DNA from 3 places in the Peribacillus sp. YIM B13472 genome. Region 2 is predicted to be linked to each of the others. Evidence: riboswitches for the same ligand, from Rfam matches in the RefSeq annotation. Region 2 holds a riboswitch; each other region holds the start of a gene.
What was found. Region 2 has a riboswitch for glycine ahead of ACFX4I_RS16705 (amino acid permease). Riboswitches for the same ligand answer to the same signal wherever they lie in the genome.
Positions count from the first base shown of each region.

Region 1: another riboswitch for glycine. It lies ahead of ACFX4I_RS09590 (amino acid permease); the one in region 2 lies ahead of ACFX4I_RS16705 (amino acid permease).
Region 3: another riboswitch for glycine. It lies ahead of gcvT (glycine cleavage system aminomethyltransferase GcvT); the one in region 2 lies ahead of ACFX4I_RS16705 (amino acid permease).

Region 1 is NZ_JBHZPG010000009.1:58,412-62,689, reverse strand. It holds gene ACFX4I_RS09600 (sodium:solute symporter family protein) at 1-69, opposite strand, end outside; gene ACFX4I_RS09595 (DUF3311 domain-containing protein) at 66-266, opposite strand; gene ACFX4I_RS09590 (amino acid permease) at 555-1,898, opposite strand; glycine riboswitch at 2,107-2,185, opposite strand; gene ACFX4I_RS09585 (amino acid permease) at 2,688-4,073, shown strand; gene ACFX4I_RS09580 (hypothetical protein) at 4,099-4,278, opposite strand, start outside.
Region 2 is NZ_JBHZPG010000022.1:11,188-15,465, reverse strand. It holds gene ACFX4I_RS16715 (amidohydrolase) at 1-767, shown strand, start outside; gene ACFX4I_RS16710 (hypothetical protein) at 1,485-1,730, shown strand; glycine riboswitch at 1,989-2,088, shown strand; glycine riboswitch at 2,092-2,148, shown strand; gene ACFX4I_RS16705 (amino acid permease) at 2,450-3,829, shown strand; glycine riboswitch at 4,157-4,261, shown strand.
Region 3 is NZ_JBHZPG010000006.1:93,255-97,532, forward strand. It holds gene gcvPA (aminomethyl-transferring glycine dehydrogenase subunit GcvPA) at 1-1,325, opposite strand, end outside; gene gcvT (glycine cleavage system aminomethyltransferase GcvT) at 1,343-2,449, opposite strand; glycine riboswitch at 2,588-2,671, opposite strand; glycine riboswitch at 2,675-2,762, opposite strand; gene ACFX4I_RS06920 (DEAD/DEAH box helicase) at 3,137-4,278, shown strand, end outside.

The sequences.
Region 1 (4,278 bases), on a different contig from region 2:
TGAAGAGCGTATCCCTAAAAATATCGATAGAAGTAAAAATGCTAAAATGATTAAGAGAGCAATATTCATTTCTGGTCACCTTCCCGATTCCTGGGATCCAGCTTATACATGATGCCCAATATGGCAGAGGTAAGGACAACCCACATAGCCATCCAGAACATATTGAAAGGCATCCCTAATACGTATGGTTCTATTTTATTAACAAAAGGTAGAAATCCTAGTATGCCTATAAAAGGAACTAGAGTAAGGATATATATAATCTTCATTAAACAAACCCCTCCGTTTTAAATAAGTGAAACGTCCATCAATGGGGTTTATTCTTCAATGCCACTGATGGCTGGGTGAACCAAACCGGGAAGGAAAATTCGTGCATGTCCGATTTACCTTCTTTTAAAAAAGGTCCAATGATATATAATAGCTTACACTATTTTGATATAAAATTTAATGCAGTTGCCTGATATATTTGAGCAACTGTGCGCAGACAGCCGGACCCTGATATGTTCATAAAACAGATAAAGCCTTGAATTCATAGTGAGTTCAAGGCTTTATTTCCTTTAGCTATATTTTTTTCGAGTATTATATAGTATTACCAAAAGTATGAACCAGATTGGGGTCAAGAGCAGTGATAGTCGTGTTGCTTCAGCGAATAGCATAACAATAAGGATGAACAGGAATAATCCTAATATGGCGTAATTGACAAAGGGTGTAAAAGGAGCCTTGAAAGTCGATTCGGCTCTTAGATCAGGCCTTGTTTTTGAATATTTGATATGGGAGATCAAGATAATGCTCCATACCCAAATGAAACAGATGGCACTGATGGTCGTCACGACGGTAAATGCCTGTTCAGGTATCAGCTTGCTTAATAATGCCCCTATTGATACAACGATTGTGGATGTTAATAAGGCATTGCTCGGAACAGCCTGTTTATTTAATTTTTCCAGTTTAGCAGGGGCTTCGCCATTCCTGCTTAACGTATAAAGTATTCGGCTCGTTGAAAATAAACCGCTGTTGCATGCAGAAGCAGCGGATGTCAAAACGACGAAGTTGATGATCCCTGCAGCGACAGGAATGCCGATTAACGCAAAGACCTCTACAAATGGGCTGCTCGTGGCATCCAGTTGTGTCCATGGGTTGACGCAGAGAATGACGAATAGTGCACCAATATAGAAAAGTAAAATCCGGACAGGGATTTTATTGATGGCAGATGGAATGTTCTTTCTCGGGTTTGCCGTTTCTGCTGCGGAAACCCCGACCAATTCGACACCGACAAATGAGAAGACGACCAGCTGTAAAGATAATAGGAATCCAGAAATGCCATTAGGGAACATGCCCCCATGATTCCATAGGTTCGTTACGGAAACCGTTCCGCTATTGGTATTGAAGCCGATGATCAAAAGAATGATTCCTACGATGATTAAGGCAATGATCGTGATTACTTTAATGATGGCAAACCAGAATTCCAATTCACCAAATAACTTAACGGTCAAAAGGTTCAATCCTAACAGAATGACTAGGCATATTAGAGCCGGAATCCATTGAGGGATATCGAACCAATATTGCATATAGACGCCGACAGCTATGATATCGGCCATTGCGGTCATGATCCAACAGAACCAATATGTCCACCCTGTTACGAAGCCGGCCCATGGACCGACATATTCGGTTGCAAATTCAGTAAATGATGTATACCCTGCATTGGATAATAGCAATTCGCCCAGCGCCCTCATCACAAAAAACAAGGCAATCCCTATTATCAGATAGGAGAATATAATGGAAGGTCCAGCTAATTGTATGGCTTTTCCGGATCCTAAAAATAAACCGGTGCCAATGGTTCCTCCTATTGCAATAAGTTGTACATGTCGATTTTTTAAATCTCTTTTTAATTCCTGTTTAGCCAATTCTTACGCCCCCGTTTTTTATAGTCTTGTTAGTGAATGATTTCAACCTGCATGGTCTTGGAGAGAGGGACGTGATTTCTTGCCCTGCTTGCCTATTCCATTGGTTTTCAAGAGTGTAGTTTTAAGTCCAATCACAAAATGGACAATAAAAAAAAGAGATTGGATAATACCAATCTCTTAAAGGGTTCAGAATAACAATTCTATCATTCGTTACTCTTCTGTCCTTTTGCCTGAGATTGTGAATCCTTCGGCGCTGCATCTTGTACAGTCTCTCCAGAAGCTGCTCCTGCTATAGTGTCATCCATAGCATTCATCGCTTGCTTGTATGCGGTTGTGAAGAAATGTCTGTCAGTGTCAATCTTCCACTGTTACATCATTCATTATGCTTATAAAATAATATTGGAATTCTATCATCTATTTTTCGGAAGGTCAACAAGTTTTTTTGAAGTGAAAACGGCAATAGCTGCAGTTTTATAGTGGTCTTAATATTTTTTAAGGTACTTGAAAAAATTGTTTTTTGGATGATCACTATTATGAAATATTGAACATCATTTTTTTGAAATGATATTTTTAGATAAGGGAAATTGCCAAGATATATTTGGTAACTGTTTATTTCAAAAATACAATTGTATTTTTACAGAATATTTACTATTATAAGATAAGAAAACATAATTGAAGTGTTATTGATATTTTTTTCGATAAAGCATTTCTAACCGCAATAATTAATAGAGAGTCGTTCGTGTTAAGGATGGAAAAGCATTACCGATATTGCATCAGGGGGAGTTAATCATGTCGAACAAGGAATTAAAGAGAGGGCTGGAATCAAGACATATTCAAATGATAGCTTTGGGCGGAACCATCGGGGTCGGGTTATTCATGGGTTCTGCGAGCACGATCAAATGGACCGGGCCCTCTGTTATGCTTGCTTATGCAATCGCAGGTATTTTTATATTTTTCATCATGCGTTCCATGGGTGAGATGCTATATTTAGAACCGACTACAGGTTCTTTTGCAACCTTTGCAAGCAGCTATATACATCCCTTGGCAGGTTATATGACTGCTTGGAGCAATTGGTTTCAATGGGTAATCGTCGGAATGTCCGAAATCATCGCGGTTGGGTTGTATATGCAATATTGGTTCCCCGAGTTACCTGCTTGGATACCAGGTGTGGTCGCCATGATCATCTTGGGGGCGGCAAACCTCATTTCCGTTAAATCCTTCGGGGAATTTGAATTTTGGTTTGCGCTTATAAAAGTCATAACGATTATATTGATGATCATTGCCGGCCTTGGCCTTATCTTCTTTGGAATAGGAAATGGCGGGGATGCAATTGGATTATCGAATCTATGGGAAAATGGCGGCTTCTTTACGGGAGGCTGGACAGGATTCTTCTTTGCGCTTTCCCTGGTCGTGGCATCCTATCAAGGCGTTGAGCTTATCGGCATCACAGCCGGAGAAGCGAAAGATCCAACGAAGACCGTAACAAAAGCGATCCAATCAATCATATGGCGTATATTAATTTTCTATATTGGTGCCATATTTGTCATCGTGACAGTCTTCCCTTGGGATCAACTGGATGACTTAGGAAGCCCATTCGTTTCAACCTTTGCTAAAATAGGTATCACAGCAGCAGCAGGAATCATCAATTTTGTTGTAATCACTGCGGCAATGTCTGGATGCAACAGTGGGATTTTCAGTGCAGGGCGTATGCTGTACACACTTGCATTGAATGGCCAAGCTCCAAAAGTCTTTGCTAAAGTATCTAAAAATGGAGTGCCGGCATACTGCACGATCGCTGTACTATTAGGATTGGGCATCGGGGTTATCCTGAATTACCTTGCACCGCCGCAATTATTCCTTTATGTGTACAGTGCGAGTGTATTACCCGGGATGATTCCATGGTTTGTCTTACTTATCAGTGAGCTTAAATTCAGAAAAGTAAATGCCGCTGAAATGGAGAAACATCCGTTCAAGATGCCGTTGGCCCCTTACAGTAACTATGCGACAATTGCCTTCTTACTGATGGTGCTGGTCGGTATGTGGATCAATCCTAGTACCCGGATTTCCTTAGTTGTCGGGATCGTTTTCCTAGCCTTGGTCGTAGCAAGTTATTACATGCTGAAAATGGATAAACGAACACCATTGGATGTTAGATCCGATGATGAGATTTCCTGATAAGGTAACAAAAAAAGCCCTTCTCTTAATTCGAGAAGGGCTTTTTGTTTTTTTGATCAATTGTGGAACTCACGAGTAAAGCTGGGAATTCACGAGTAAATGCGTGGAATTCACGAGTAAAACCATTGAATTCACGAGTAAAGTAGTTGAATTCACGAGTAAATGCGTGGAATTCACGAGTAAATGCGTGGAATTCACGAGTAAA
Region 2 (4,278 bases):
TTCCGCCAGGCGGGGCAAAGAGTATTGTAGAATCCGGCGTGCTTGACGATTTAGATAATATATTTGGAATCCATCTCCTGCCAATGGATTCAGCAGGAGTGGTTGGTTATCATGCTGGATATTCTTTTAACGGCAGAGCTTATATGAAATTAAAAATACAAGGTAGAGGTGGACATGGTTCCTCACCACATCTAGCGAATGATGCCATTGTGGCTGGTGCCCATTTTGTTACAGCCGCACAAACGATTATTAGCCGTCGATTAAGTCCATTTGATATTGGTGTGATTACGATTGGTTCTTTTGACGGAAAAGGAACATTCAATGTCATTAAAGACAGCGTAGAGCTTGAAGGCGATATCCGTTATATGACAGTTGAAACAAAAGCAACGATTGAAAAAGAAGTGAAACGTCTTGTAAAAGGACTTGAAGAAGAATTTGGCGTAACATGTGATCTAACCTACACGAATGACTATCCCCCTCTATACAATGATCCTGAATTAACAGGAAAGGTTGCTGAGATTCTGAAGAATGCAAATGATAAAGATATTAAAGAAGTGAAGGAATTTCCAGCAATGCCGCCTTCTGAAGACTTTGCTTACTATGCTGAAAAAATTCCTTCCTGCTTCTTTTACATTGCTTGTACACCTAGAGGAGTAGAAAAACCTTATTTTAATCATAACCCTAAATTTGATATCGATGAAGATGCCCTTCTCGTGGCAGCAAAGGCAGTAGGATATGTTGTTTATGGTTATTATGGGTTAGATTAGGGGTAGAATCATTTTTAAGGTGCGGTACAGATGACCACATGCTTTGCTGTATTAGATAATTCTATTCATAAAAAGCATTACGATTACCGAGAAAGGCTAATAAAGGTTGGTTGTAGCTGATAGACAAAGCTCCGTGTGGAGGGAAACTTTCATGCACGGTGCGAGGTAAGGGAGACTGTTTCTATAAATAAAAAATTTAACCAGCCTATTCCTATGGAAAATGCAACGATAACAACGAATTTTCACCTATCATTAAATAGGAAATACAAATAAATCAACCCTTTTTATAAAATAATGATTCGATTGAATTTCTAATAAGGGCGTGTTTTGATCAATCTAAATATGTTATTTTAACAAAGTAATGTATTGATTTGATCATACTTTATAAACCAGTTTTAAAAGGTGCTGCTAACTAAATTAAAGTCCTAGTTTGAAAAGACAACAAGATGTGGTTTTTGTCTTTTCTTTTTAATGTGGACAAAACTGTAAACCTTACTACGTAGGAATATTCATCAACTTCCTCTCATCCGAAATTCCACAATAAAAGGGTTCGTAAATCCTCCTTTTTTATATTTGGTACGAATACATTATGATTTAACAAAGAAAGTCAAAATGAATACGTAATGATAAATTTAAACCTTGTTGTTCTAAATTATGTTATTCTATTTCTGTTTACAACAGTCCGACTGAGAAACTGTAAAGGGGGTATGAGGTAAAATGGATAAGGAAAAGAAAAGCAAGCTAAAGAGGCCAAAGAAGTCGTGGGTATGGGTTCTAGCAATTATCATCATTGCTAATATAGCAGGTGGTGGGGACAAAGAGGAAGTTGCTAAAGAAAAGGAAGCTTCTGAATCTACTGCTGAACTTAGGGAGGAAGCTCCAAAGCAATCTATACTGCTGCAAGCATTCTCGCGAGTCTCGAATTTTCTCTTTTTCCATACATCAATTATGTTAAAACTATAGACATTATGTCCTTTCCCATCTTTAAAATTTAGCCGTATTGTCAATCGGAAAAATGTAAAAATGTTTCGCTTATACATAAGCTTGTTTGGATTCCTTGCGACATAGAAAAGCAACTAATAACATCTAAATTATACCTGTTCATAAAGTTCAAAATTGTCTATGTTAAAATTTCAGAAAATAAAGTTTTTTCAGATAATCATTGAAATATCCATTAAAACCCGATAATATACAACTATTAAAACAACTTTATATCAGCGGATGATAATTGTGGGAGAGACTAAACATTGTTTAGCACCGAAGGAGCAAACCCTAAAAAGCAGGGGACTAATCTCTCAGGTAAAAGGACTACAATTGGACGCGTCTCTGAAGAGAGCCATAGGCCACCGAAGGAGTTAAACTCTCAGGTAAAAGGACAGAGGAAGGTAGGAAAATCCCTATCTTTCCTCTGTCCTTTTTGTACTAGGAAAGATAAAAAGAGAGGAGGTGCAATAAGACCTGTAGATATATGAGTCTATCTTTGGATTTGTACAATTAACGCCATATTTTCAAAAAGGTTGGTAGATCTGTTTCAAAAAAACTATATCTAGTACCTAACCAAGAAAGCGCTTACATCTGTAGGGCAGTTCCCCAGTACGTTAATAATTCACACTCATTGAAGGACTGACCCTTTATTGGAAAAAAATCCAAGTATCCTATAAAAGTAGAAAGTGGGAATTCGTATGCAGGAACAAAAGTTGGATAGAGGGCTAAAAAACAGGCACGTACAACTCATCGCTATTGGTGGGGCAATCGGAACGGGATTATTTCTTGGAGCAGGAAAATCTATTCATTTAGCCGGGCCATCAATTTTAATTGCTTACATGATTACAGGCGTCATTTGCTTTTTAATCATGCGCGCACTTGGAGAACTACTCTTATCTAATTTGCACTATCATTCCTTTGTCGACTTTGTAAGAGACTATTTAGGTAATATGGCTGCATTTGTAACCGGCTGGACCTACTGGTTTTGCTGGATTTCAATCGCAATGGCCGACTTAACGGCAGTTGGTCTTTATACTCAATATTGGTTTCCCTCTGTACCACAGTGGATGCCAGGGTTAATTGCTCTTGTCATTCTGCTATTTATGAACCTTGCAACCGTAAAACTTTTTGGCGAAATGGAATTCTGGTTCGCATTAATTAAAGTCATAGCTATTCTAGCACTAATTGTTATTGGTATTTTCATGATTATTAAAGGCTTTTCCACTGATTCAGGCGCAGCAAGTTTCACGAATCTATGGAGTCATGAAGGTATGTTCCCAAATGGAATAAATGGTTTTGTCCTCTCATTCCAGATGGTAGTGTTTGCGTTTGTTGGCATTGAACTTGTAGGACTAACAGCAGGTGAAACTGAAGATCCTGAAAAAGTTATCCCCAAAGCGATCAATAATATTCCTATTCGGATTATAATTTTCTACATTGGCGCACTTATTGTCATAATGAGTGTTTATCCGTGGAACGCAATCATCCCAACGGAAAGCCCATTTGTCCAAGTATTTGTGGCTGTAGGTATCGCTGGAGCTGCTGGTATCGTCAATTTTGTCGTCCTTACATCGGCTGCTTCTGCATGTAACAGCGCAATCTTCAGTACAAGCCGGATGGTATACTCACTTGCCAAAGATAAAAATGCACCTGTACCGTTTGCAAAACTTAATGACCGTAAAGTGCCTTCCAATGCATTGCTCTTTTCAACTGTTGTCATTTTAATTTCCGTTGTTTTGAACTATTTAATGGCTGAAGGAGTATTTACCTTAATTACAAGTATTTCTACAGTATGTTTCATCTATATTTGGGGAATTACAGTCATCAGCCATTTGAAATATCGTAAAACAAGACCAGATCTAGTGAAAAAGAACAAATTTAAATTACCACTTTATCCATTTTCCAATTACTTGATCCTTGCTTTCCTAACATTCGTCCTTGTTGTTCTTGCACTTGCGAACGATACTCGTGTTGCCTTATTCGTAACTCCTGTTTGGTTTATTATGCTGATTGCGATTTATAAGGTGCGCAAAACGAAGGTAGAACAGGCGAATCAGAGAGAGGTAGCGGGGAATTAAAAGGCAAGAAACCCTTTTGATTCTATTAACGGTGTTTGTCCAGATAGCTGACGCTCCATATTTTCCAACTCGGTGAGAAAAAAATCTCCGTTATAAAAAGCTTTAAGATATCTGGATGATCATATTATAATTTGAAAAAATATTTTAGAATAGTTTTGTTAGCGCTTTCAAAAATGCTTGACATAATTATTATCAACAACTATTCTAAATGTACCAAATTGAATAAGCGGATGACAGTTGTGGGAGAGTGCAAGCGACAAGCCACCGAAGGAGCAAGTTCCAAAAAGACCCTTGGAACAAATCTCTCAGGTAGATGGAACCACAAATGGACGCACCTCTGGAGAGCGCGTATAAACATATACGCCACCAAAGGGGAAAGGCTCTATTAAAAAATGGAGCTAAACTCTCAGGTAAAAGGACAGAGAAGGGTAGAGAACGCTACGACCCTT
Region 3 (4,278 bases), on a different contig from region 2:
TCCTGCGCAAGTGCATCAATTTCTTCTTTTGTTCTAAGTTCAGTTACCGCGACCAGCATATGGTCTTTCAGCTCAGGATAAACCGTTCCTAAATCGAAGCCGCCGATCATCCCTTTTTCAAAAAGGTTTTTATTGATTTCTGAAAACGAAGCAGGCAGTTTAATGACAAATTCATTAAACGAAGGACCGTCAAATATCACTTCCGCCCCTTTTGCCATGATTGCTTTTTTCGCATAATGCGCTTTTTGAATATTTTGCACGGCCATTTCTTTGACACCCTTTTTCCCAAGCGCGGTCATTGCAACAGAAGCTGCCAAGGCATTCAAAGCTTGATTGGAACAAATGTTGGATGTGGCTTTGTCACGGCGGATGTGCTGTTCACGAGCTTGAAGCGTCAGTACAAATCCCCTTTTTCCATTTTCATCCACCGTTTGACCGACGAGTCGGCCCGGAACTTTCCGAACAAGTTTATTAGTAACGGCAAAATATCCACAATGAGGTCCCCCGAATGCCGCTGGAATGCCGAATGGCTGGGCATCCCCCGTTACGATATCTGCACCGAGTGCACCAGGGGATGTCAAAGCTCCCAATGCAAGCGGGTTACTGGAAACGATAAACATGGACTTGACTCCATGAATGATTTCCTCCATTTCTTTCAATGGCTCGATGCGGCCAAAAAAGTTCGGATATTGCACGATCACTCCTGCAATGTCATCATTCGCCAATTCACTTAAAGCAGCTAAGTCCGTCACACCGTCTTTATAAGGAATTTCGACCACTTCCACGCGTTGCCCTTTCGCATATGTCTTCACAACTTCTCTTGATTCAGGATGAACGGTTCCTGAAATGAGAATCTTCTTGCGTCGTGTCTGGCCTGAAGCAAGCATGGCTGCTTCAGCTAGCGCCGTCCCGCCGTCATACATGGAGGAGTTAGCTACATCCATGCCCGTCAATTCACATATCATCGTTTGATATTCAAAGATCGCCTGAAGCTCACCCTGTGAAATTTCAGGCTGATAGGGTGTATAAGCCGTATAAAACTCAGAACGGGATAAAACATGATCGACGATGACCGGTGCGTAATGGTCATAGACACCCGCACCAAGGAAGGAAGCATAGCTTTTAAGGTCCGCATTCTTGGCAGCAAGCCTTGATAATTCTTTCATTAATGCAGGTTCCGATTTAGCAGGCTTGATATCGTATTCTCCTTGAAAACGAACGCTTTCAGGGATATCATTGAAAAGTTCTTGAACAGTAGATACCCCTATCGCTTGCAGCATTTCTTGTTTATCTTGCTCTGTCATGGGTAAATAACGATGTTTCATCTAATGACCATTCCTCTCTATTTACGTGGTTTTTTATAAAAAGGTGTTTGTATGATAACGGCTTTCAAACGTTTGGAACGGATTTCCACTTCGACTTCCGCATCCAGCACCGAAAATTCCTTATCGATAAGTACCAATCCCACGTTTTTCTTCAACGTTGGTGATTGGGTACCGGTCGTGACCTCGCCAATGACTTTATCACCGCTGTAGACCTTATACCCATGACGTGGAATGCCACGGTCAATCATTTCAATTCCCACAAGCTTGCGGGGAGCTCCTTTCTCCTTTTGCTCAGCAAGAACGGCTTTCCCGAAAAAATCCACTTCCTTATCCACTTTTACTGCAAAACCAATACCGGCTTCCATCGGGGTGATGTCCGCTGAAAGCTCCTGCCCATACAGCGGCAGTTTCGCTTCAAAACGCAGGGTATCACGAGCACCTAAACCAATCGGCTGAACCCCCTCTTCCTTTCCGGCTTCCATAATCGCCTTCCAAAGGGCAGGACCATTTTCACTGTCGCTATATATCTCAAAACCATCTTCACCAGTGTATCCAGTACGGGATACCAACGTGGAGATACCGTTGATCAGGACATTTTCCTTGAACTTGAAAAATCCAATTTCACTTAAGTCAGTATTTTCCGATAGTTTTTGTAATATCTTTTCTGCAGATGGTCCTTGAAGTGCCAGCTGTGTATAGTCACTCGATACATTCGTAATTTGGACATCTTCCGTTAAATTAGCTTGCAGCCAATTGAAATCTTTTTCTGTATTCGCTGCATTGACCACGAGCAGATAGTCGTCCTCAGCCCTTTTATACACGATAAGATCATCAACTGTGCCTCCGTTTTCATAACACATGGCGGTATATTGGGCACCGCCCTGTTGCAGCTTTGATATATCATTAGTCAGCATCTTCTGTAAAAAGGAAAGGCTCCCAGGACCCTTAACATCGACTTCCCCCATATGGGAAACATCAAATAACCCCGCTTTTGTACGTACGGCTTCATGTTCGTCCTTTATACCCGAAAATTGGACAGGAAGTTCCCAGCCGCCAAAATCAATCGTTTTACCTCCGTATTCACGATAAACCTCAAATAGTGGTGTTCTTTTTAAATTGGTCAAAAAATGACCCCCTTCAGATTTTTTTAAAATTAATTGGCTTCATTATCAAAAGCTTTTGTCATTACGCATCAGGTATATCCTGATTCATGATGTGAAAAAAGCACAAAAAAGGACAGAGAAAGCCCGTTTGAGCTTTTTCTCTGTCCTGAAACCTGAAAGTTTACCTATGTAATAGGTTTTCCCCTTTGGTGGCCGTCCCAAAACGGGCGGCGCTCTCCAGAGTTGCGTCCAATAAGAGTTCTTTTGCCTGAGAGATTCACTGCTAAGTTTGCTCCTTCGGCGCTACATCCGTAGTCTCTCCCCTTATCTTCACCCGCATATGAATGGTCTACCAATGAAAGGAAGCGAAATAGCCCCAAGCATCGGTAAAACCTTTGAGCATCATGGAAGCATTCTCTGCCAATTCTCCTAAAACTTCAGAAACCGTTTGAGTGATCCCCTTCAGTAATCTTGGATAAATTAGGAGCCTATAGCCCATACTAAGAAAACGCGAACTGCAAAATCGATGTACAAAGATTCTTTGTAGCATTTGGAAATTGGAATTTTCTAAATATACTTATATCCTACCCTAAGAAACTTATCTCTGCAATATCTTTTGAAGAGAAATATTTTTCTTACTTCACATACGAAATGTTCGGGTTTTGACCTTTTATTAAGGAAATTATGATTTAAGAGGGAGTTATTTCTATGAAAATCAATATATCCTTCAATTCTGAATGGAATGACGAGTTTCTGCAAAAAATGGAAAATGACGGTCCATGGGGAAATTGGGAGCTTTATAAGTTGGCGGTTCAAATGGAGGAAAATCTTATCATCCCTGATTTTGAAGGTTTACAGGCGCCCAAGCACCTTCCGCAGTTAACCCCGCTTCCCCATCAATTGGAAGCAGCCAAGCAAGTGGTGGAAAAGATGAATGGAAAGGCCATTTTAGCTGATGAGGTGGGGCTCGGAAAAACAATTGAAGCAGGCTTGATCCTAAAAGAGTATATGATTAGAGGCCTAGTAAAAAAGGTATTGATCCTTGTTCCAGCCTCCCTTGTCACACAATGGGCTTTTGAATTGAATACCAAGTTTCATATTCCGGCAGTCGTTCAGAGAAAAAGTTATGTTTGGGACTCCTGTGATGTTGTCATTTCATCCATTGATACAGCGAAACGCGCTCCACATCGAGATATCATTTTCACTCAGGAATATGACTTCATCATTATTGATGAAGCTCATAAACTTAAAAACAATAAGACGAAGAACTATGAATTCGTCCAAAATCTGAAAAAGAAATTTTGTCTACTCCTGACAGCCACACCGATTCAAAATAAAGTCGAGGAGATTTTTCACCTCGTTTCGTTATTGAAACCGGGCCACTTGGGAAATGCCTCACTCTTTTCGGAAAAGTATAAAGGGAAAGGCCGGAACATCATTGAAGATGAACACCTAAAGGAACTGGTCAATACTGTCATGATTCGAAACCGGCGGGCCGATACTGGCATTGAATGGACAAAACGGCATGTGGAAACCATCACCATTGAATTTTCTCCAACGGAACAGGCATTGTACGATGCTGTTTCCAAATTCAAGCCTATTTCGGATGGATCAAAAGGAAGCGCCTTTTCGGCTCTCACTCTTCAAAGGGAAGCATGCAGCAGCAGAGAGGCGGTCTTTTATACATTAAAGAATATGAAAGAAAAATATGATCAGCCTTCCCCTGACTATTTGGCAAAGCTTGATGATTTATTTTCTAAAGTGAATGAAACAGTTCAGAACTCCAAGGCTGAAAAAGCTTTGGAACTGATCAAGAAAATTGATGACAAAGTGATTATCTTTACCGAATA